DNA from 3 places in the Bradyrhizobium sp. SZCCHNR2028 genome. Region 2 is predicted to be linked to each of the others. Evidence: predicted binding sites of a transcription regulator. Region 2 holds the regulator's gene; each other region holds the start of a gene.
What was found. The regulator LexA, encoded in region 2, represses DNA repair genes until DNA is damaged. The targets are predictions, from matches to a motif close to TGTTCNNNNTGTGTTCNG.

Region 1 (7,715 bases), on a different contig from region 2:
GCGTTGGTCCGGATGTGCGGCAGGCCGGCTTTGGCATAGCGGGCGCGCTGCAGGTCGCGCGCGGCCGCGACGCGGGCCGCGACCTCGGTCGAGCCTTCCTTGGACGGCGGCAGGATCAGGTCGGCGGCGGTGACCGCGGGCACCTCGATGCGCAGGTCGATGCGGTCCATCAACGGGCCGGAGATGCGCATCTGATAGTCGGCGGTGCAGCGGTCGATGCGGCCGCGCTTGCAGGCGTAGCCGGGCTCGAAGGCGTTGCCGCAGCGGCACGGATTCATCGCGGCGACCAGCATGAAGCGGGCAGGGTAGGTGACGCGGTGGTTGGCGCGCGAGATCGAGACCTCGCCATTCTCCAGCGGCTGGCGCAGCGAATCCAGCACGCGCGGATCGAACTCCGGCAGCTCGTCGAGGAACAGCACGCCCTGATGCGCCAGCGAGATCTCGCCGGGGCGGGCGCGCAGGCCGCCGCCGGTCAGCGCCGCCATGCTGGCGGAATGATGCGGGCTGCGGAACGGCCGGCGCGACGTCAGCGCGCCGCCCTCGATCTCGCCGGCGACCGAGGCGATCATCGAGACTTCCAGCAGCTCCGCCGGCGACAGCGGCGGCAGGATCGAGGGCAGCCGCGCCGCCAGCATCGACTTGCCGGCGCCGGGCGAGCCGATCATCAGCAGATGATGCCCGCCGGCAGCGGCGATCTCGAGCGCGCGCTTGCCGCTCTCCTGGCCCTTGATGTCGCGCAGGTCGAGCAGGCTTGCGGGTGCCTCCTGGATCTTCGGCTGCGGCCGCGACAGCACCTGCGTGCCCTTGAAATGGTTGGCGATCTGGATCAGCGAGCTCGCCGCGATGATCTGCAAGTCCGGGCTCGCCCATGCCGCCTCGGCGCCGCAGGCGGCCGGGCAGATCAATCCTTCCTCGCGCGCATTGGCGCCGATGGCCGCCGGCAGCACGCCGGCGACTGGCGCGATCGAGCCGTCGAGGCCGAGCTCGCCCAGCACGGTGAAGCCGCCGAGCGCATCCGGCGGAATGGCGCCGATCGCGGCCATCAGCCCCAGCGCGATCGGCAGATCGTAATGGCTGCCTTCCTTGGGCACGTCGGCCGGCGCGAGGTTCACGGTGATGCGCCGCGCCGGCAGCGCCAGGCCGGAGGCGATCAGCGCCGAGCGCACCCGCTCGCGCGCTTCCGACACCGCCTTGTCCGGCAGGCCGACGATCGCGAAGGCCGGCAGACCGGGCGCGACTTGGACCTGCACGTCGACCGCGCGGGCCTCGATCCCCTCGAAGGCGACGGTGGAAACGCGCTGGACCATGATGCCCCTCCCAGCGACCAAGCTAGCGGAAGCAGGGATTGTTCGCAAGAACAATACGGGAACACTGTCGTTGCCGCGCCCCGCTGCAAACCATTAACGACAGCCGCGCGGGTTGCAGCTCCGTCCGCCGGGCTTAACGCCCCTTTAGTCCGGCCTTCGCATTCTTCCTCAATTGATGATCGACCCGCGCCTCTGTCACGGCCGAGAGGCGCCCAACGAGGGACGTGCGATGCCTCCAGCGCCTGCGGCAGCTCCGACCGCCAAGACGCCCGCCGGTGATGCGCGGACGGTGTCCGAGCTCGCCACCGACTTGCTGCGCCGGACCACCAGCCTGTTCCTGGCCGGTCCGCGGCCGGCGCCCGCCGAGCAGCTCGATCTCTACGACCAGATGTTCGCCCGGCTGATGCCGCAGGTCGCGACCGAGCTGCTGGCCGAGCTGAGCATGGCGCTCGCCGGCGTCGAGCGCGCGCCTTACGCCACCGCGCGGCTGCTCGCCGTTCACCCCGAATTGCGCGTCGCCGGACCGATGCTGGCCAAGGCGGCGGTGCTGACCGAGCGCGACCTCGCCGAGTTCATCCGCACCGGCAGCCCGGCGCATCTCGTCGCGCTCGCCAGCCGACGCGGCATCGGCGACAATCTCACGACGCAGCTGATCGCGCGCGGCTTTCCGGCGGTGCGCATGGCGCTGGCACAGAACCTCTCCGCCCGGCTGTCCGAGGATGGCTATCGCAGCCTGTTCAAGATCGCCGAGCGCGACGAGGATCTCGCCGAGAAGCTCGCGCTGCGCACCGATCTGCCGGCCAAGCTGTCGCGGGCCTTCGTCGCCGCGGCGAGCGAGGGCGCCCGCGCCCGCTTCATCAAGGCCGCACCGCCGGCGACCCGCGCCACCCTGCAGGCGACGCCGACCCGCTCGCCCGGCGCGGCAATGCGCGCGATCTGGGACTATCAGCAGGTCAAGGCCGAGGTTGCCGCCCTCAGCCGCACCGGAAAGCTCGGCGACTCCGCCGTCAACCGCTTCTGCGCCACCGGCGATTTCCCTGCCGTGATCGCAGCGCTGGCGCTGCTCTGCGTCGTCACCATCGAGACGATCGAAGCGCTGCTGGAGGAGGACCGTCTCACGGATCTGCTGCTGGCCTGCAAGGCGGCGCGGTTGAGCTGGGCGACGACGTCGATGATCCTGCGCGGCCGGCCCGGCTGCGACGCGCTTCCGGCCGATGACCTCGAGGAGGCGCGCAAGCGCTTCGAGAAGCTTGCATTGTCCGAAGCGCAATGGAAGGTGCGCGGGCTCGAATCGCGCTGAGCGAGCGCGAGAGGCGGCGTCAGCCCGGCGGCGTGCTCGGATAGGCCGTGAAGTCGATCTTGAACATCGCCGGATCGAGCTTCTTGGTCGTATCGAGATTGTAGACGGCAATCGTGGTGTCGTAGCCCTGCGGATCGGTCACGGTCCACTGCTTGAGCTGGCCGTCCTTGACGCCGAGCATCAGCATCAGCCGGCTGGTGCCGATCAGCGCCTGCTTCTCCTCGATCGTGATCGTGACGTAGAGGTCGTCGGCCGCGACCGCGATCACGTTGGTGTCCTTGAGCAGGTCGATGCGGTCCGACAGCAGATAGCGCAGCGGCGTCTGCGACAGCGGATAGACGTCCTGGGTCGCGAGCTTGCGGTCGCGCACGACCAGCGAGGAGCCGTCGGCGATGATGTCGATCGGCGTCGGCGGCTCGTATTCGAAGCGGACCTTGCCCGGCTTCTGGATGTAGAAATCGCCCTTGGTCTTGCTGCCGTCCGGGCCGACCTGGACGAAGTTCCCGACCAGCGTCTGCAGCGACGACAGATAGGCGCTGACCTTGGCCGCCTGCGCCTTCTGGTTGGCGTCGAACGAGGTGAAGATGCTGGCCGGCACGTTGCGCCGGGGATCGGGAATGATCGGGTTGGGCGGGGCGGTCTGGGTGGTCGAGGGGCTCTGGCCCGAGCGCTGCTGGTCGGAGGCGCTGAGCTGGGAGCCGCTCTTCGGGCCTGATTTCGGAGCCGGCGTGCCCTGCGCGGCGGCGTGACCGGACGCACCGGCGACAGAGCATGTCGTCACGGCGCAGGCGACCAGCCAGGCGCAGATCCGGCGCCCGCGCGAAGCTGCGTGATACGAAAACGTGCTGTTCAACAAGGAGCTTTTCAAAACGACGTCCTGAGTTTTACGCGTTCTATCCCGGATCGGGCGGGCAGCGTGATCGTAATCGCGTGAAGATCGGGCACCGAAACGGCGTTTCTGCGGCCATCGGGGCCGTCAGAATCCGCCTTCCTCCTCGGGCACCAGGATCTCGCGCTTGCCGGCGTGGTTGGCCTGGCCGACGATGCCTTCCTGTTCCATCCGCTCCATCAGCGAAGCGGCCTTGTTATAGCCGATCTGCAGCCGGCGTTGAATGTAGCTGGTCGAGGCCTTGCGGTCGCGCTTGACCACGGCGACCGCCTGGGAGAACAGGTCGTCGCCACCGCCGCCGCCCATGCCGGTGGCATCGAACACGGCACCATCCTCCTCGCTCGGCTCCTCAGCGGTGACCGCCTCGAGATATTCCGGCGAGCCCTGTGTCTTCAGGTGCTTGACGACCTTCTCGACCTCCTCGTCGGAGCAGAACGGGCCGTGCACGCGGCTGATGCGGCCGCCGCCGGCCATGTAGAGCATGTCGCCCTGGCCGAGCAGCTGCTCGGCGCCCATCTCGCCGAGAATGGTGCGGCTGTCGATCTTGGAGGTGACCTGGAAGGAGATGCGGGTCGGGAAGTTCGCCTTGATGGTGCCGGTGATGACGTCGACCGACGGGCGCTGCGTCGCCAGGATGACGTGCAGGCCGGCGGCGCGCGCCATCTGGGCGAGGCGCTGCACCGTGCCCTCGATGTCCTTGCCGGCGACCATCATCAGGTCGGCCATCTCGTCGACGATGATGACGATGTAGGGCAGGGGATCGAGGTCGAGCTTCTCCTCCTCGTAGATCGCCTTGCCGGTCTCCTTGTCGAAGCCGGTATGGACGGTGCGGGTCAGCTCCTCGCCCTTGGCGCGCGCTTCGCCGAGACGGGCATTGTAGCCGTCGATGTTGCGCACGCCGAGCTTGGCCATCTTCTTGTAGCGCTCCTCCATCTCGCGCACGGCCCATTTCAACGCGACGACGGCCTTCTTCGGATCGGTCACGACCGGCGTGAGGAGATGCGGAATGCCGTCATAGACCGACAATTCGAGCATCTTCGGATCGACCATGATCAGCCGGCACTGGTCCGGCCGCAGCCGGTAGACCAGGCTCAGGATCATGGTGTTGATGGCGACCGACTTGCCCGAACCGGTGGTGCCGGCGATCAGCATGTGCGGGGTGCGGGCGAGATCGATGATGATGGATTCGCCGCCGATGTTCTTGCCGAGGCACAGCGGCAGCTTGGCGACGCTCTCGGTGGCCTCCTTGGCGACGAGCAACTCGCGCAGGTACACCTTCTCGCGATGCGCGTTGGGCAGCTCGATGCCGATGGCATTGCGGCCGGGCACGACGGCGACGCGCGCCGACAGCGCGCTCATCGAGCGGGCGATGTCGTCGGCGAGACCGATGACGCGCGACGATTTGATGCCCGGCGCCGGCTCCAGCTCGTACAGCGTGACGACCGGGCCGGGATGCGCCTTGACGATCTCGCCGCGCACGCCGAAGTCCTGCAGCACGCCTTCCAGCGCGCGCGAATTGGCCTCCAGCTCGCTCTTCGACAGCGGCTGGCGGTCGGAGGATTTCGGCGCCGCCAGCATCGAGACCGAGGGCAGGTCGTATTTGTCGTTGGACTTGCGCGCCGGCGTCTTGGCCGCGGGCTTCTTGCGGGCGCGGGGAGCGGGCTCCTCCTCCTCTTCTTCGTCCTCGCCTTCGTCGGCCTCGTCCTCGTCGCCGCCGTGCTCGTCCATCTCGGGCGCGAGCGTCGGCTTGCCCTGGCCGCGGCCCAGGCTCGGCTCCTGCCGGCTTGCGGCGGCGGCGCGCGGCTGCGGGCCTGATGACACCAGTGCGCGGTAGGCCGTGCTCAGGAACCAGACGACCTGCGCCTTGGCGCTCATGATGGCGTGGAACACCCAGCCGAGCCGGATCGCCTTGCGGTCGTCGTCGTCCTCGGGGTCGGCCAGCGGCGTGTCGTCGTCCTCATCCGCGAGCAGGCTCGGATCGGCTTCCTTCGCGCCCATGCCGCCGGCCACCAGCAGGCAGCCGATCATCGCAACCAGAAGAAGGGCGCCGAGCACCAGCCGATAGATCACACCGGGCGGCCCGAACACTACGGCCGGTGCGCGCACCAGGGCGTCGCCGACCACGCCGCCGAGACCGGTCGGCAGCGGCCAGGCGTGCGAGCGCGGCCAGCAGCTGGCAAGTCCGGCGGCGATGACGGCGCCGAGCACCCAGGCGCCGAAGCGCAGCGCCTCGCGATCGAACGGCCGATGCGTCATCATGCGCCAGCCGCGGATCGCGATCGGCAGGATGACCATGATGGCGCCGAGGCCGAAGATCTGCATCAGGAGATCGGCGCCGATCGCGCCGGGATAGCCGACGATGTTGCGGATCGCGCGCGAGGTGGCGTGGCTCAGGCTCGGGTCCTGCACCGACCAGGTCATCAGCGCCGCCGCGGCGATGCCGGACAGGCCGATCAGCGCGAGGCCCGCGAGCTCGCGCAGCCGCCGCACCAGCGCGTCGCGCAGCGACGTCGGCAGGTGGTTGACCAGGGGAATGACTCGTTCGATCGCCGGCATCTGCATCAGCCCCGCGACTATCCCAGGACCTCGACCAGCCGGTGCAACGCCTCACCGGTGGAGTCGGCATCGGCCACCAGCGCCAGCCGGATATAGCCGACGCCTGGATTGAAGCCGTCGGCTTGCGGCCGCGCCAGGTAGCTGCCGGGCACAACCCGCACGCCGGCGTCGCGATACAGCCGCAGCGTCACCTCCTCGTCGCCGCCGCGATCGGCGACGTCGAGCCAGACGCAAAAGCCGCCATCGGGCCGCCTGTAGCCATAACGGTTGCCGATGATCTGGTCGGCGAGGTCGAACTTGGCGCGGTACAGCCGCCGGTTGTCCTCGACATGTGCCTCGTCGCCATAGGCGGCCACCGCGACGTGCTGCAGCGGCACCGGCACTTGCGGCGCCGCGACGTTGCGCAGCTCGTGGAAGGCGGCGAGGAATTTGCCGTCGCCGGCGGCGAAGCCGATGCGCATGCCCGGCACGTTGGAGCGCTTCGACAGCGATTGGAACGCGACGACGTTGGTGTAGTCGGGCCCGGCATGCTCGAGCATGCTGCCGGGCGCCTGTCGCGTGTAGATCTCCGAATAGCACTCGTCGCTGAAGATCAGAAAGCCCCAGCGGTCGGCGAGCCGGACCAGCTTGCGCATGTAGTCCGGGCTGGCCACCGAGCCCTGCGGATTGGCGGGCGTGGCGAGATAGAACGCGACAGTGCGCGAAAGCGTCGTCTCGTCGATCGCATCGAGATCGGGCAGGAAGCCGTTGTCGCGCGTGGTCGGCAGATAGATGGAGTCGCAGCCGGCGGTGCGGGCGCCGACGCCATACACCGGATAGAACGGGTTCGGCATCAGGATCGCGGGCCGTCCGCGGCGCGGGCCGACATGGCGGAGCGCGGCATGGGCGGCGAAGAACAGGCCCTCGCGGCTGCCGTTCAGGACGAGAACCTCGTGCTCGGGATCGATCGCGCGCGGCAGTGCGAATCGCCGCGCCAGCCAGCCGGCGGCCGCCTTGCGGAACGGCTCGATGCCCTTGGCGGCCGGGTAGCGGCCGAACTCGGCGATGTGCTGGGCCAATACAGGCCCGACGAAGTCCGGCACCGGATGCTGCGGCTCGCCAACGGCGAGCGTGATCATCGGCTTGCCCGGCTTGTAGGGGGCGAGCAGCTCGTTCAGCCGCGCAAACGGCGAGCGTTCGCTCTCCGAATGGCTGGCGCCAGCGGGCGCGGGGGATGAAGCGGTCATTGCCATACGTAAAACGCGCGCCAAACCAGTGGAAGCCGCCGATCGCCCATGAACCGGTGCCTTTGTGGTCACCATAGGTGGGGCGAGGTTAAGACGCGATTAACCATCGGCGCTGCCGCCCGTTTTGATCGGTTTTTCCGGCCCGATCCAGAGGCAATTTCGCAACAGCGGCGGACATTATGGTGATTCGGGTGGGGCGGCGGGAACCGTAGGAGGGCAAGGCGACCGCCGAGCAGCGCATTCGCGGTCAGACCGTGGGCATGGCGCTGCCGCGACCTCGGATGGAGCCGCGGCACCGCCGCGCTTCTGCCCATCCTACGGGCCATCGGCTCGCGCGCGAGGGAAAACGGGCGGCCCGGTGCGCCGGAATATCAATGGGAATCTACGCGCACCGGGCCTTGGCCGAACTACTTGGGGGCTTAGTTCGGATGACGATC
Region 2 (7,715 bases):
GCGACGCAGAGATCGTTCTTCATGACGGCCGTGGTGCTGATCGCGGTCATGGTCGATCGCCGCGCCGTCACCTTCCGCACGCTCGCGGTCGCGGCGATGATCGTGCTGATCGCAGCACCCGAAGCGCTGGTGCATCCGAGCTTCCAGATGTCGTTCGCGGCGACGCTCGGCCTGGTCGCGCTGGTGCAGTTCGGCCTGCCCAAACTGTTTGCGACGCCGGACAGCTCCACGACGCAGCGCATCGCGCTGTGGGGCGGCCGCGAGCTCGCGATGCTGCTGCTGGCCTCGCTGATCGCGGGGCTTGCGACCACGCCCTATGCCGCGTTCCACTTCCATCGCGTCACGCCCTATGGCGTGCTCGCCAATCTCGCGGCGATGCCGGTGGTTTCGGTGCTGGTGATGCCCGCCGGACTGCTCGGCCTGCTGGCGGCGCCGTTCGGGCTCGACGGTCCCTGGTGGACGCTGATGGGCCTCGGCATCGACTGGATGATCGCGGTGACGCGCTGGGTGGCGGCGCTGCCTGGCGCGGTCGGGCGCATCCCGGGCTTCGGCATCGGTCCGCTGATCCTGGCCAGCCTCGGCGTCATCCTGATCGGCCTGCTGCGCACACCGCTGCGCTGGTCGGGTGCCGTCGGGCTCGTGGTGGCCACCGCGTGGGCCGCCACGACGCCGTTGCCCCACGTGCTGATCGCCGGCGATGGGCGCGCGGTGGCGGTGCGCGGCCGTGACGGGCGCCTGCATGTGATGCGCACCGGCAAGGACGTGTTCGCCACCAAGGAGTGGCTCGCGGCCGACGCCGATGCCCGGCTGCCGGCGGATTCATCGCTCGCCGATGGCGTCTCCTGCGACGAGGCGGGCTGCGTGGTCGCGATGCTCGACGGCCGATTCGCCGCCTTGACCCTGCGCACCGAGGCGCTCGAAGATGATTGCGCCCGTGCCGCGCTGATCGTCACCGCGCGCGCCGCGCCGTCATCCTGCGCGGCGGCCGTCATCGATCGCCAGCGCCTGCAGCAGCAGGGCGCCTTGATGCTGGTGCAGCGGGGCACCGGCTTCTCCGTCACGCCGGTGCGCGCCGGCGGCACCGACCGCCCGTGGTGGCCGGCGCCCGCCGAGGCCGGCGAGTTCGACACGACGCTGACGCCGCGTGCGCCGGTGTCGCGGCTTCAGGACGCGACGCCGCCGGAGACGGAGCAGGGCGAGCAGGATTGAGCGCCGGACAGCTCGAACGTGCTGAGATGATACAACGTGCTGAGATGATACTCGGTGTCGTCGGGTCCATCGAACAGCGAGGGACCTTCGACCAGCGTGAACGCAGCGCCCGGATATCGTTGCCAGACGGCGATGTCATCAACCGTGACCGTTAGCCATCCGAACGGAAGCATGTAGCGGCCGGGCTCGGTGATCCGGTCGGCCTTGTTCCAATCGATCTTGTTGACCGCGGCGGCAAGCTCCCCCGGCACACAATGCCGGCCGAGGGATGTCGTTCCTATTCGATGCGATGCCGGAGCGTGAGGTTCGCCCGAAAGGACCTTGCGCTTGCAGAAACCAAATCTCCCCCGGCCGAAAGCTCGCTCATGACCGAGAGAAATGCGGACGCGCAGGCGCTCAGGTGATGCTGATGCGGCGAATCGGTGTGGCCTGCGAAGCCGGAACGTCCTCCGCCACGCCCGGGCGGCGCTCGGCCGGCTGCTTGCTGACCGGCAATTGTAGCACGGTGACGCGCTGGCCCTCGCAGAGCTGGGTCACCAGCACGTGGCGGCCGTCGGCGAATTCGATCGCGTCGTGATGGCGATCGGGGATGTGCGTCTCGATGCTGTTGAACTTCGCGACGCGCTCGCGGATCGTCCGGGTCCAGAGCCAGCGGCTGTCGTAGCGGACGTCCTCGACAAATGCCAACTCGGTGCCGGGCAGCATGCAGACGGCGACGGTCGGCTCGCTCTCGAGGGCGAAGCCGCGGGTGGCGGTGCCGCGAAACGTCGTCGAGATCAACGTCTCGCCGACCTTGGCGGGACGGGACGCAACCGCATGGAGGCTGTAGTCACACATCGGATCGCTCCTCGTTGAGAGATAGCCGACCCACGCTCCCCCCGGACAGGCGCAGGCCTCTATCAGAGTGGACATCGATGGTGATGTTAGCGCGCGCTTCACGGCAATTCTGCGCTGATCTGCACCGCGTGCGCCCGCGGGCGATCACAAGCGTTTGAGCATGCCGCGCTGCACATCCTGAGGTGCATTCGCGCGTGACCAATTTCGATCGGCGGCGAAGCGCGTGCGCCCGTCGCCGATCGACCGATCGCGTCCGCGATCAGTACTTGCGATACAGCCCGACCAGCTTGCCTTGGATCTTCACCCGGTTCGGCGGCAGGATGCGGACCTCGTAGGCGGTGTTGGCCGGCTCCAGCGCGATCGATGCGCCGCGGCGGCGGAAGCGCTTCAACGTCGCTTCCTCATCGTCGATCAGCGCTACCACGATGTCGCCGGTGTCGGCGGTCTCGTTGCGCTGGATCAGCGCCATGTCCCCGTCGAGGATGCCGGCATCGACCATGGAGTCGCCGCGCACCTCAAGCGCATAGTGATCGCCGTTGCCGAGCATGTCGGCAGGCACGCTGATGGTGTGGCTGCGCGTCTGTAGCGCCTCGATCGGGGTACCGGCGGCGATGCGGCCCATCACCGGCACTGCGACGGGGCGCTCGCCATCGTCCAGCGCGGGAGTGCTGGTGCGCACCTTGCCGAGATTGCCCTCGATCACCGATGGGGTGAAGCCGCGGCGGTTGTTGGCGGCCTGTGACAGCTCGGGCAGCTTGATCACCTCGATCGCGCGGGCGCGGTTGGGCAGCCGGCGGATGAAGCCGCGCTCCTCGAGCGCCGTGATCAGGCGATGAATGCCGGACTTCGAGCGCAGATCGAGCGCATCCTTCATCTCGTCGAAGGACGGCGGCACGCCGGCTTCCTTGAGCCGCTCGTTGATGAACCGCAGAAGTTCGTACTGTTTGCGCGTCAGCATCTCGACCTGGTCCCCAGTTTGTTGTCGTCCGAGTCCAGGAGCTGCGCCTTGAGCACAAACCGGCTGAGAGCGCCTTGGAGTCGGACCATCATCGCGTCGCCCGCAACATACTAAAAACAAATCATGAACGGACACTATATGTTCGATGTGTGTTCCGCAATCCTTAAATTGTAGTGAACGGACCGGGCTTTGCCGGGGGAAACGGCCTAGCTCGGCAGGCGCAGGATCTCGCACGGGCTGCCGGCGGCGGCCTTCGGCGCAAACGCCCGCCGGATCACCAGCGCCTGCGAGAGCGCGAGATTGCCGAGCAGCGACGAATCCTGCTGGGTCACCGGCGTTGCGATCAGGGTGCCGTCGGCGCGCTCCTCGAGCTGCGCCCGCAGATAGTCCTCGCGCGAATCGTTGGCCCCGAGTTCGCGGCCGAGCAGGGCGGTCTCGCGTGGCATGCGAGCTTCGTCGCGGCCGAGCAGCCGCCGAATCAGCGGCACCAGGAACAGGATGGCGCAGACATAGGACGACACCGGATTGCCGGGCAGTCCGATCACCCTCATGTCGCCGAGCCGTCCGTGCATCATCGGCTTGCCCGGCCGCATCGCGATCTTCCAGAACGCCATCTCGACGCCCTCGGCTTCGAGCGCCTGCTTGACGAGGTCGTGATCGCCGACCGAGGCGCCGCCGGTCGTGATCAGGATGTCGGCCTTGGCCTCGCGCGCCCGCCGGATCCCGGCGATCGTGGCCTCCATCGTATCCGCGGCGATGCCGAGATCGATCGGTGTCGCGCCCTCGCTGCGCACCAGCGCCCGCAGGGCGTAGCCGTTGGAATAGACGATCTGGCCCGGGCCGGGCGTCGAGCCAGGCATCACGAGCTCGTCGCCGGTGGCGAGCAGCGCCACCTTCGGCCGGCGCCGCACCGGCAGTGCCGGATGATTCATGCTGGCCGCCAGCGACAGGTCGCGGTCGCTGAGCCGGCGGCCCGCCTTCAGCAGCACCATGCCCTCATGAAAGTCGACGCCGGCGGGCCGGATGTGCCGGCCCTTGATCGCGGCCTCGGTGATCACGACGTGGCCATCTTCGGCGATCGTGTCCTCCTGGATCACCACCGCGTCGGCGCCCTCAGGGACAACGCCACCAGTGAAGATGCGCGCCGCCTCGCCGGGTCCGACCACGCGATCGAACGGCCGCCCCGCCGCGACCTCGCCGATCACCCTCAGCCGCACCTTGGCCTGGGCTGCGTCCGCCGCGCGCACGGCGTAGCCGTCCATCGCCGACATCGCCTCGGGCGGCTGCGTCCGCAGCGCCGCGAGGTCGCGGGCCAGGATGCGGTGATGGGCCTCGTCCAGCGTCACCAGCTCCTCGGCCAGCGGCTCGGCGCCGGCGAGCACGGCGGACAACGCATCAGACACCGGCATCAGGGCCATGAGAGTTCCTTCGGACGGAGACGGCAGATCGAATGAGTCGCCTTCTAACCGAACGCGCACGGCCCGGCCAAGGGCTCAGGCCGCTTCCTGCCTTCTGATCGTCTGATGTTGGCCGCGTCCGGGCCGCTGCCTCACGACCGCGCGAGAAACCCTGCAATCAGTGCGCAGAAGGTCGACCGCAGTGCCAAGGCGTTGGCCGATGCGCCGTTCCGATTAGCTCCCGCCCCGCGTTCTATCCAGCAGCCGCGCGACAGGCGGCGCGCTCGGTCGTGTGCAGGATATCCGCCACCATGTTCCGCAGCCAGACCGATGCTGCATCACGATCGAGCTGCAGCGGCCAGACCATCGAGACGGCCGGCAGCCGCAGCTTCAACGGCGCGGGACAGAGCGTCAGCCCAAACCGCGGCCCGTAGAGCTTTGCCATCCTGGTCGGTATCGTCGTGATCACCGGTGACGCGGCCACCGTCGCCAGCACGCTGAGGAAATCCGAGGAGGCCGAGACCACGTTGAGCTCGGTCCCGATCTCGTCAAGCGCCGCCTCCAGGCAGCCCTGCAGGCTGTTGGTCAGCGTCACCAGCGCGTGGGGAAGCGACAGATAGTCGGCGAGGCTGATCGGCGTTTTCATCGCGATGCGCTTTGGATTGTAGACGCAGCTCAGAGCCTGCTCGAACAGGAACTGGGATCTGTGCCGCTGTGCGACGGCCTCGAAGCAGCCGACCGCAACATCCAAGGCGCCATCGTCGAGCAAACGATGCACCTCGTTGCGTTCGGTCGGCCGGCTGAGAAGCCGCACGCCGGGCGCCGAGCGACGGAGCGCCGCCGCAAGCTCGGGGATCAGCAGCAGCTCGACCTCGCTCGAAAATCCCAAGCGGATGGTGCGCTGCTCGGTCGCCGGGTCGAACTCCGGTGCGGCGTGCAGCGCAGCCTGCATCTGCGCCAGCGCTGCTCGAACCGGCCCGGCGAGCGCCGCCGCCCGCGGCGTCGGTTGCATGATCGTGCCGACGCGGACGAACAGCTCATCCTGCAGCAGCACGCGAAGCGTCGACAGCGAATGGCTCATTGCCGGCTGCCCCACCTTGAGGCGCGCCGCCGCGCGCGTGACACTGCGCTCCTGAATCAGCGCGTCGAATGCGACCAGCAGATTGAGGTCGAAGGAGCGAAGATCGAAGTGGTCGATGGACTGCATGAGTTGGATCGATTTGAGGAATGTATGACCTAGTCGTAGATCTCGGCCCAGACAAGATCACCGTTCGGATCGAGGCCGCCAGACATGCAGGACATCACGACCTATCGCGTCGGAGACGCCACCATCACGAGGATCTTCGAGATCGGCCTCGATGCGGTCGAGGGAGAGTTTTTGTTTCCGGGCGTAGAAGCAGACAGCATCGTTCGGGAACGAGGCCAGGTGGGGCCGGGATCGGTCGATCCGCACACGGGATCGTTGCGCCTGAGCATCCATAGCTGGCTGGTGCGGACGCCGGAGCGGGTGGTCCTGATCGACACGGCCACCGGCAATGACAAGGAGCGGCCCGGCGCAGCAGTTCTGCATCGCTTGAACGAGCCGTTTCTCGACCGGCTGCGGGCGGCCGGCGTCGCCCCTGGCGATGTCGATCTCGTCCTGATGACGCATCTGCACGCGGATCATGTGGGGTGGAATACGCAGCTTGCCGATGGCCGTTGGACGCCGGTGTTTCCGAACGCCCGGTACGTTTTCTCAGGCCGCGAGCGCGCCTATCTGGCGGCACTGTCGGCCGCTGACGGCTCGGATGCCGCGATCAGGGATGCGGCCGGTCTCGGTCGCATGCTGCATCCGCCGCTGCCAGGGGTCTACGAAGACAGCGTGCTGCCGATCGTCGAGGCCGGCCTCGCGCGTGAGATCACGGTCGATGGCAGCGAGGTCGTGGATGGCTTCCGCTATCTGCCGAGCCCTGGTCACAGCATCGATCACGCCTGCATCAGTCTCACCTCGCGCGGCGAGCGCGCGCTGTTCTGGGGCGATGTGATGCATCATCCGCTGCAGGTCGCGCGTCCGGATTGGAACTCGGTCTATTGCGAATTTCCGGACGCGGCGCGGAGCTCACGCCAATGGGCGCTGAACCACGCCGCCGAGACCGGCTCCCTCGTGTTCACGACCCACTTCGCCGAGTCCTCGGCCGGGCGGATCAGCCGCGACGACGACCGGTTCGCGTGGCACTTCGCCTGATCCGAGGTGACCATGACCGAGAACGCAACGTCCTCCTCGCGCATCGTTTCCGAGCGCCGCCTGATCGAAGGCCCGGTGTCCGACGTCCAGCTTCAGCTCATCAACAAGCGCCGGCATGACGTGCAACGGTTCTCGGCCGAGCGCACGCTGGTGATGATGCACGGCGCCACCTTTTCATCCGCCAGCCTGTTCGACGTCGCGGTTGGTGGCGCCTCCTTCATGGATGTCCTGGCGCAGGCCGGCTACGATGTCTGGGCCGTCGATGCGCGCGGCTATGGCGGCTCCAGCCGGCCGCCGGAGATGTCGCGGGCGGCCGAGGAGGGATCTCCATTGGTCAATGCGCGGACCGCCGTGGACGATTTCGGCGCGGCGGTGGACTTCATCTGCCGGCATCGCGACGTCCCGCGCGCCAACGTGCTCGGCATGTCCTGGGGCGCCACCGTCGCGGGCATGTTCGCGAGCGCGGCGAGCGCGAAGCTCGAGAAGCTGATCCTGGTGACGCCGCTCTGGCTGTCCAGCGAGCCGCTGCGCATCGACGCCGGCGGACCGCTCGGCGCCTATCGGATCGTCAGCCCGCGCGCGTTCGAGGCTGCGTGGCGCGGCGCCGCTCCGGAGCAGGCGCGGGACAAGCTGATTCCGGACGGCTGGTTCGAGTCCTGGGCGGAGGCGACGCTCGCGACCGATCCGGACTCGCCGTACCCCGGCGCGATCCGTGCGCCTTCGGGCGCGGTGCAGGACGTGCGCGAGCATTGGACCGTGGACCAGCCGATCTACGATCCCAGCACGATCAACTGCCCTGTTCTCGTGCTCTCGGCGGAATGGGATCTGGACGTCCGCTTCGACGTGGCGCACGACCTGTTCGTTCGTCTCGTGAGCGCGCCGTACAAGCGCCTGGTCGAGATCGGGCAGGGCACGCACATGATCCTGATGGAGCGGAATCGACGGCAGGCGTTCGATGCGGTGATCGGATTTCTGGACGAGCGCGTCGTGCCGGCGCGTTGATCGTCGCGCGGACGGCCTGCACCGCGTTAGAGCGGATGCCGAATCCAGACATTCGGCTCGACATAGGCGGCATGGTCGTGCTCGACCG
Region 3 (7,715 bases), on a different contig from region 2:
CCGGTCGCCCCGCGCCGGCTGCCGTGTCCAGAGTTGTCGGCTGGTCACGGCATCCGCAAGCAAAACGGCCGGATCTCTCGATCCGGCCGTTTCGATATCTCGCTTCGCTCGAAGCCCCGCCTGTGACGCGTCCGGCTTCTGCATCAATCGTGGATTTCGGCTTGCTCTCTCAGCTCGCCTTGGCGACCGGGGCAGCGTCCGCCGCTTTCTTCTCGATGGCGCGCTTCAGCTCCAGCGCGCGCGGCGACAGCGCCGCAGCGTTGGCCTTGAGCAGATAGGCGTCGAGGCCGCCATTGTGGTCGACGCTCTTGAGCGCGTTGGTCGAGACGCGCAGGCGCACGTTGCGGCCGAGTACATCCGAGATAAAGGTCACGTTGCACAGGTTCGGCAGGAAGCGCCGCTTGGTCTTGATGTTGGAGTGGCTGACCTTGTGGCCAACCTGGGGGCCCTTGGCCGTCAGTTCACAGCGCCGCGACATGGCAGTAAATCCTCTCTCATCCCCGCACCCTTCGTCCGCCTGTGTCGGCGGGCCGCGGGGGTCCAAAACTCGTCCAGCTCGTCTCTGGGAGATGCGGTCCTATAGGGGGGATGCGGCTTTTCGTCAAGGTTTTGAGGGATGGGGCCGGTGGCCCCTTAGCCACGCGCCGAATCGCAGGGCTGCCTCGCTTCACGGCGGCGGTATTTGCGCCCGCGGCACGGCGTCCGGCCATAGGCGTCCGCATGGCCGTTTTTCTCCGAAAGACGTCGTACAATCAACATCATAGCCGATCGCCGGAGACCACATAAAGGGCGTATTCGGGCGTGATGAGTGGACGTTCGCGCGATGGCGCGTCAAATCGGCCCGTCGAGCCCGGCGGATTGCAGGGGCTCACGGGGAGTTTGGGCCGCCCGATGCGGCTTCGCCGGAAGCGGAGCCGGACGTAAAGCGCTGGACAATCGGCCAGGATGTGACCGGTTCGCGTTGTTCAGGAGCGTTTTTGGCGTAAGTAACAGCAGTGGCGCGGCACAGGGGCCGGGGCCCGACAAGCGGATCGGCAGGACCATTTCGACGTGACCAACAGCACGGCCTTCTTCCGTTTCCGGCGCCTGGCGGTGGCCGGCTCCATCGCGGCGCTCCTGCTGCTGGCCCCCCACGGCGCCTGGGCACAGGCCCGGCTGGACGCCCAATATGAGGCTTCGCTGGCTGGCATCCCCGTCGGCAAGGGCACCTGGGCGGTCGAAATCGGGGATGATCAGTACGGCGCCGCAGCTCAGGGCGGCACCGCGGGCCTGCTCAAGAGCTTCTCCCAAGGATCGGGCACCGGGTCGGTGCAGGGGCGCGTCGTCAACGGCGCCCTGGTCGGGCAGAGCTACCAGGCCTCGACCACCACGGGAAAGAAGTCCGAGCAGATCCGCATCAATCTGCAGAACGGCACCGTGAAGGATTTCGCCATCGAGCCGACGCCGCCGGTCGATCCCGACCGCATCCCGGTAACGGATGCCCACAAGCGCGGCGTGCTCGATCCGATGACGGCCTCGCTGGTGCGGGTGCCGGGCAATGGCGAGCTGCTGTCGCCGGACTCGTGCCGCGGCGCTGCGCCCGTGTTCGACGGCCGCATGCGCTACGAGCTCAAGCTCGACTACAAGCGCATGGAGAACGTCAAGGCAGACAAAGGCTATCGTGGTCCGGCGCTGGTCTGCGCGGTCTACTTCACGCCGGTTGCGGGCTACATCCCGGACCGGCCGGTGATCAAATATCTCGCCCAGGCCCGCAACATGGAGATCTTCTTCGTGCCGCTCGCGGGCACGCGCATCCTGGTGCCGTTCCGGGTCGTGATTCCGACCTCTTTCGGCAAGGCGATGCTCGAGGCGACCTCCTTCATCACCCAGGCCTCGCCGCACGTCGCGAAAACGCAGTAGCGCGCGGCGGAATCCTCGTTGTCCAGCCGGCGCCGTCATTGCGAGGCCGCCCGGAAAGCCAGCATGTGTCCGGCGCGCGGCCTGAACGACGGCTCGCGTGAATCCGTTTGACTCTTCGCCGATTCTGATTCGACTCGGGTCTGCTCGAAAACAGCGCCAGTTCCCTCGCGAAAGCGTTGCTTGTCGAGACCGTGAAAACTTGATCTAGTGCTGCCTTGATCGCGCGGCGCGAGATGTTGCGGTGAACGAAGCCGGAAAGGCGCTGGAGTCAGCGATTCGGGCGTGATTCGTTCTCAAGGCGTTCCGAAGCTTAAGCTGCGTCCCTATATGCGTAGCAATGTGACACAGGTGTGAGGATCGCAGCCTCTCAGAACGACGATAAATCCAGCATCCATCGCGCCTGACCCGCGCGCCTGCAACGCCGGCCTCGAGACCCAATTTAACGAATGGCTTTTTCGTCTTCTTCGGCAGCCTCGCCTTTCGAGCGCGCGTCCGACCGTGCTCCCGGAAGCGGCGTTACCGCCGTTCTCGGCCCCACCAACACCGGCAAGACGCATCTGGCGATCGAGCGCATGCTCGCGCATTCCTCCGGCATCATCGGACTGCCGCTGCGGCTGCTCGCGCGTGAGGTCTACAACAAGATCGCCGATCGCGTCGGCAGCGAGGCCGTTGCGCTGATCACCGGCGAGGAGAAGATCAAGCCGAAGAACCCGCGCTACTGGGTGTCGACCGTCGAGGCGATGCCCAGGGATCTCGACGTGTCGTTCCTCGCCGTCGACGAGATCCAGATCGCCGCCGATCTCGAGCGCGGCCACGTCTTCACCGACCGCATCCTCAACCGGCGGGGCCGCGACGAGACGCTGCTGCTCGGGGCTGCGACGATGCGCCCCATCATCGAGCGGCTGCTGCCGGGCGTATCGACCGTGACGCGGCCGCGGCTGTCGCAGCTCGAATTCGCCGGCGACCGCAAGATCACGCGACAGCCGCGCCGGACTGCCATCGTGGCCTTCTCGGCCGACGAGGTCTACGCCATCGCCGAGCTGATCCGCCGCCAGCATGGCGGCGCCGCTGTGGTCCTGGGATCGCTGTCGCCGCGAACCCGCAACGCGCAGGTGGCGATGTTCCAGAACGGCGACGTCGACTATCTCGTCGCCACCGACGCGATCGGCATGGGGCTCAACCTCGACGTCGACCACGTCGCCTTTGCGTCCGACCGCAAATATGACGGCTATCAGTTCCGCCGGCTCACGCCGTCGGAGTTTGCCCAGATCGCGGGCCGTGCCGGACGGGCGACGCGCAACGGCACGTTCGGCACCACCGGGCGTTGTGCGCCGTTCGAGCCCGAGCTGGTCAATGCGCTCCAGAACCACACCTTCGATACCGTGAAGGTGCTGCAATGGCGGAACTCCAGGCTTGATTTCGCGTCCTTGAGCGCGCTTCAGGTCTCATTGGCGATCGCGCCGGGGCATGAGGCGCTGACGCGCGCGCCGATCGCGGAGGATCTGCGCGTGCTCGATCATGCCGCGCGCGACGCCGAGGTGCGCGACATGGCGCATGGCGCGGCCGCGGTCGAGCGTCTCTGGGAGACCTGCCAGATCCCCGATTATCGCAGGCTGTCGCCGGCCGCCCATGCGGAGCTGGTGACCACCGTGTTCGGCTTCCTGATGCAGAAGGGGCGTATTCCGGACGCCTGGTACGCCGCACAGGTCGATCAGGCCGACCGCGTCGATGGCGACATCGACACGCTGTCGGGGCGGATTGCACAGATTCGTACCTGGACCTTCGTGGCCAACCGGCCAGACTGGCTGCGCGACCCTGATTATTGGCAGGGGATTACCCGCGAGCTCGAAAATAAATTGTCAGACGCCCTTCATGAACGGCTCACGGAGCGTTTCGTTGATCGTCGTACCAGTGTATTGATGCGGCGCCTGCGGGAGAACAGTGTTTTGAATACGGAAATCGGCAAGACCGGCGAAGTGATCGTTGAAGGGCACGCGATCGGCCGTCTGGATGGATTCACCTTCGCGCCCGACGCCGCCGAAGCCGGCTCGGAGGCCAAGGCCTTGCAGGCTGCTGCCCAGAAGGCGCTGGCCGGCGAGATCGAGGCGCGCGCCGAGAAGCTGTCCAGCGCGCCCGACGAGCACATCGTGCTCACCGCCGACGGCACGGTGCGCTGGACCGGCGACGCGGTCGCGAAGCTGGTCGCGGCCGACGACGCTCTGCATCCGCGCCTGCGCATCATCGCCGACGAGCGGCTGACGGGTGCTGCGCGTGACAAGGTGCAGGCGCGGCTCGATCTCTGGCTGAAGACGCATATCGAGAAGCTGCTCGGCCCGCTGTTCGAATTGTCCAAGGCCGAGGACATCACCGGTATCGGCCGCGGCATCGCGTTCCAACTGGTGGAGGCGCTCGGCGTCATCGAGCGCGCCAAGATCGCGGCCGAGATGAAGGATCTCGACCAGCCGTCGCGCGCCACGTTGCGCAAATATGGCGTGCGCTTCGGCGCCTATCACATCTACGTCCCGGCGCTGCTCAAGCCGGCGGCGCGCGCGCTCGCTGCGCTGCTGTGGGCCGAGAAGCAGGGCAATGTCGACATGTCCGCGCTGACCGGCGCGCAGCATCTGGCGAGCTCGGGCCGGACCTCGTTCCCGGTCGACAAGGCGCTGCCGCGCGATGCCTATCGCGTGCTCGGCTACAAGCAGGCGGGCGAGCGCGCGGTGCGCGTCGACATCCTGGAGCGGCTGGCCGACCTGATTCGTCCCGCCCTGGCCTGGCGCGACAATGCACCGGGCGAAAAGCCCGCCGGCGCCTTCGACGGCCGCGGCTTCGTGGTGACGCAGGCGATGACCTCGCTCACCGGCTCGGCCGGCGAGGACTTCGCCTCGATCCTGCGCGCGCTCGGCTATCGCATGGAGAAGCGTCCGCCCCTGCCGCCCAAGCCGATTGAGAAGCCCGTCGAGGCTGCTGCTGCCGAGGCTGCTGCTGTGGAAACCGCTCCGGCTGAGTCGGCAGAAGCGCAGGCCGTGCCGGGCGAGGACCTCGCGCCTGTCGCCGGCGAGCCGGCCGACGAGCAGGTTCCTACCGTCGCGGAGGCCGCCGTCGCTCCGGTGACCGAGCAGACCGTCGCCGTGCCCGCGGCGGTCGGCGAGGAGCAGGCGGAAACCGCGTCGGTGTCGGCCCTGGCATCGCTGCCGACCGTCGATTTCGTCACGCCGGATGCGGCGGACGAGGCGTCCGTGGCCGAGACGGTTGCCGAAAGCGTCGTCGCCGAGGCGGAAACCGCCGTTGCTGCGGATGCGCCGCAGCCAGAAGCCGCTGAGGTCGTCGCGCACGAGGCAGCAAGCATCGGCGATGCTTCGGCTGAAGCTGCCGGGACTGAAGCTGCTGCTGGATCTACCGCGACCGCGGCTTCTCCGGCCGAGGCCGCTGCTGCCGCCGAGCCCGTCCTGGTCGAGGTCTGGCGGCCGGGCGGGCGCTCGGAGGAGCGCAGGCCGCGCCACGACCATCATCATCGCGGCCGGCCCAACCGTCCGCAGCACGAGCGCGGCCAGGCGGCCGCTGGGACGACCCCGGCCGAGGGCGGCGAGGCGCGCGAGCGCCATCATCGCGGCCAGGGCCGGCGCGACCGGATGAAGGAGTTCGGCAAGGACTTCCGCAAGGGCCCGCCGGAGACTGGTGCGGCTCCAGCCGAGGGTGCATCAGCGCCGGCGCGTGAGGAGCGCGGGCCGCGCCGCGACCATGACGCCAAGGGGCGCGACCAGAACCGCGATCGCAACAAGGGCGGCAAGTTCGGTGGTGAGGGACGCGGCGGCCGCGACTTCGGCAAGGGCGGTCGCGACAAGCGCGACGGCGGTCCGGCGCTGCGGCCCTACGCCTCGAGTGGCGGCGGAGGCCGGGATCGCGATCGTCCGGTCGATCCCAACTCGCCGTTCGCCAAGCTTGCCGCGCTCAAGGAGCAGCTCGCGGCGAACAACCGCAAGGATTGAGCGGCAAGATCGGTTGGCAAGATAGGTTGGAAGGACAACGCCGACGTCCGGCACCCCGTCAGAGCGCCAGCGCCTCGACAAATGGCTGTGGCATGCGCGGCTGGTGAAGGCGCGCACCAGCGCCGCGGCACTGGTGTCGTCGGGCCATGTCCGGATCAATGGCGTGCGCGAGACGTCGCCCGGCCACGGGGTGAAGACCGGTGACGTGCTGACCATCGCGCTCGACCGCAGCGTGCGCGTGCTCAAGGTGACCGGCTTTGCCGAGCGCCGCGGCGATGCCGCCTCCGTGCGCGGACTGTACGATGATCTGGATGGCGGACGGTCCTGATGGATTGCGCCAGATCGATTGCGCCAGAGCAATTTCCGGTTCAGTTCTTCGCCCCGCTTCACTTGCGGCACAACACGTCCTGCGCTAGTCCAAGCCAGCCGAATTGTCGATCCGTTCCGGAGCCTTGGATGACTTACGTCGTCACCGAAAACTGTATCAAGTGCAAATATACCGATTGCGTTGAGGTCTGCCCGGTAGACTGCTTCTACGAGGGTGACAACATGCTGGTCATTCATCCGGACGAATGCATCGATTGCGGCGTGTGCGAGCCGGAATGTCCGGCCGACGCGATCAAGCCGGATACCGAGCCGGGGCTGGAGAAGTGGCTGGGCGTGAACGCCGAATATGCCAAGTCCTGGCCCAACATCACCCAGAAGAAGGACCCGCCGGCCGACGCCAAGGAGCACGACGGCGAGGATGGAAAGTTCCAGAAATATTTTTCGTCGAAGCCCGGCGCCGGAGACTGACGGTCGTCTCGCGACCTGCGCGTTCACCAGCGCGCACCGGCCTGCGGGGCGCCGTCGCGCCGATCGAAATCGTTACGCGGAAACAATGGCCTAGAACACCTCTTGCGGCGAGCGGGACGCGCTGCACGAGTTGTTCTATTCCGGCACGCTTCACTTAACCCTAACTTCGTGGATCCGTCACAATACCGCCCCTGCGGCCTCTAAATCATTGATTTTTGCGGCAAATGTGCTATATATAGCACATTCTCAGAGCCGAACCCGGCCATGCGTAACCTTTTTTGGCCGCCCTTTTAGGTTCCCGCAACATCAAACAGGGGCGTGGCAGTTCCGCGCGCAGGCTGTGTCACAGAAAACGCGTAAAAAGAGTGCTTCCAAGAGTACAAAAAAAGCCGCCGCGGCCAGCCGCAGCGTTTCCAAGGGCCGTGCCCGGACTCCTGTAAAGGAGATTCGGGCTGCCGCGAAGGCCTCGGCTGCCAAGTCCACTAAGAACAAAAGAAGCGCAATGCCTGAAAAGACTGCCAAGACTGCCGCGAAAGCATCCGCCGCGAAGACCACTCTTGCAAAGGACTCTGTTGCCAAGGCTGCGCCTGCCAAGGCCGCCGCTGCGCCCAAGGCTGCCACCAAGACCGCCGTTCCTGCCGCTGCTGCCCCTGTTGCCAAGCCCGCTGTCGCCGCCAAGCCGGCTGCTCCCGCCGCGGCCGCGCCGCGCGTCGAGGAAAAGAAGCTGCCGACCCAGCGCCAGGGTTTCAAGACCAACGAATTCGTCGTCTATCCGGCTCACGGCGTCGGCCAGATCCTGGCCATCGAGGAGCAGGAGATCGCGGGCGCCAAGCTCGAGCTGTTCGTCATCAACTTCATCAAGGACAAGATGACGCTGCGCGTGCCGACCGCCAAGGTCGCCAATGTCGGCATGCGCAAGCTGTCCGACCCGGCGCTGGTGAAGAAGGCGCTCGAGACGCTGAAGGGCCGCGCCCGCGTCAAGCGCACCATGTGGTCTCGCCGCGCCCAGGAATACGAAGCGAAGATCAATTCGGG

Region 1: QX121_RS26570 (YifB family Mg chelatase-like AAA ATPase) is a predicted target of LexA. The motif match lies at 1,354-1,371, and genes of this name have one in related genera.
Region 3: QX121_RS12285 (helicase-related protein) is a predicted target of LexA. The motif match lies at 2,188-2,205, and genes of this name have one in related genera.

The regions. Positions count from the first base shown of each region.
Region 1 is NZ_JAUHJF010000022.1:3,144-10,858, reverse strand. It holds gene QX121_RS26570 (YifB family Mg chelatase-like AAA ATPase) at 1-1,307, opposite strand, end outside; gene QX121_RS26565 (DUF2336 domain-containing protein) at 1,537-2,607, shown strand; gene QX121_RS26560 (outer membrane lipoprotein carrier protein LolA) at 2,627-3,460, opposite strand; gene QX121_RS26555 (DNA translocase FtsK) at 3,584-6,058, opposite strand; gene QX121_RS26550 (aminotransferase class I/II-fold pyridoxal phosphate-dependent enzyme) at 6,070-7,284, opposite strand.
Region 2 is NZ_JAUHJF010000001.1:115,876-123,590, forward strand. It holds gene QX121_RS00555 (ComEC/Rec2 family competence protein) at 1-1,209, shown strand, start outside; gene QX121_RS00560 (hypothetical protein) at 1,164-1,382, opposite strand; gene QX121_RS00565 (hypothetical protein) at 1,606-2,046, opposite strand; gene lexA (transcriptional repressor LexA) at 2,306-3,004, opposite strand; gene glp (gephyrin-like molybdotransferase Glp) at 3,211-4,422, opposite strand; gene QX121_RS00580 (LysR family transcriptional regulator) at 4,655-5,608, opposite strand; gene QX121_RS00585 (MBL fold metallo-hydrolase) at 5,693-6,625, shown strand; gene QX121_RS00590 (alpha/beta hydrolase) at 6,638-7,627, shown strand; gene QX121_RS00595 (hypothetical protein) at 7,654-7,715, opposite strand, start outside.
Region 3 is NZ_JAUHJF010000006.1:54,556-62,270, reverse strand. It holds gene rpmB (50S ribosomal protein L28) at 170-478, opposite strand; gene QX121_RS12290 (DUF3108 domain-containing protein) at 1,120-1,899, shown strand; gene QX121_RS12285 (helicase-related protein) at 2,346-5,885, shown strand; partial or broken gene QX121_RS12280 (RNA-binding S4 domain-containing protein) at 5,947-6,213, shown strand; gene fdxA (ferredoxin FdxA) at 6,342-6,680, shown strand; gene QX121_RS12270 (CarD family transcriptional regulator) at 7,183-7,715, shown strand, end outside.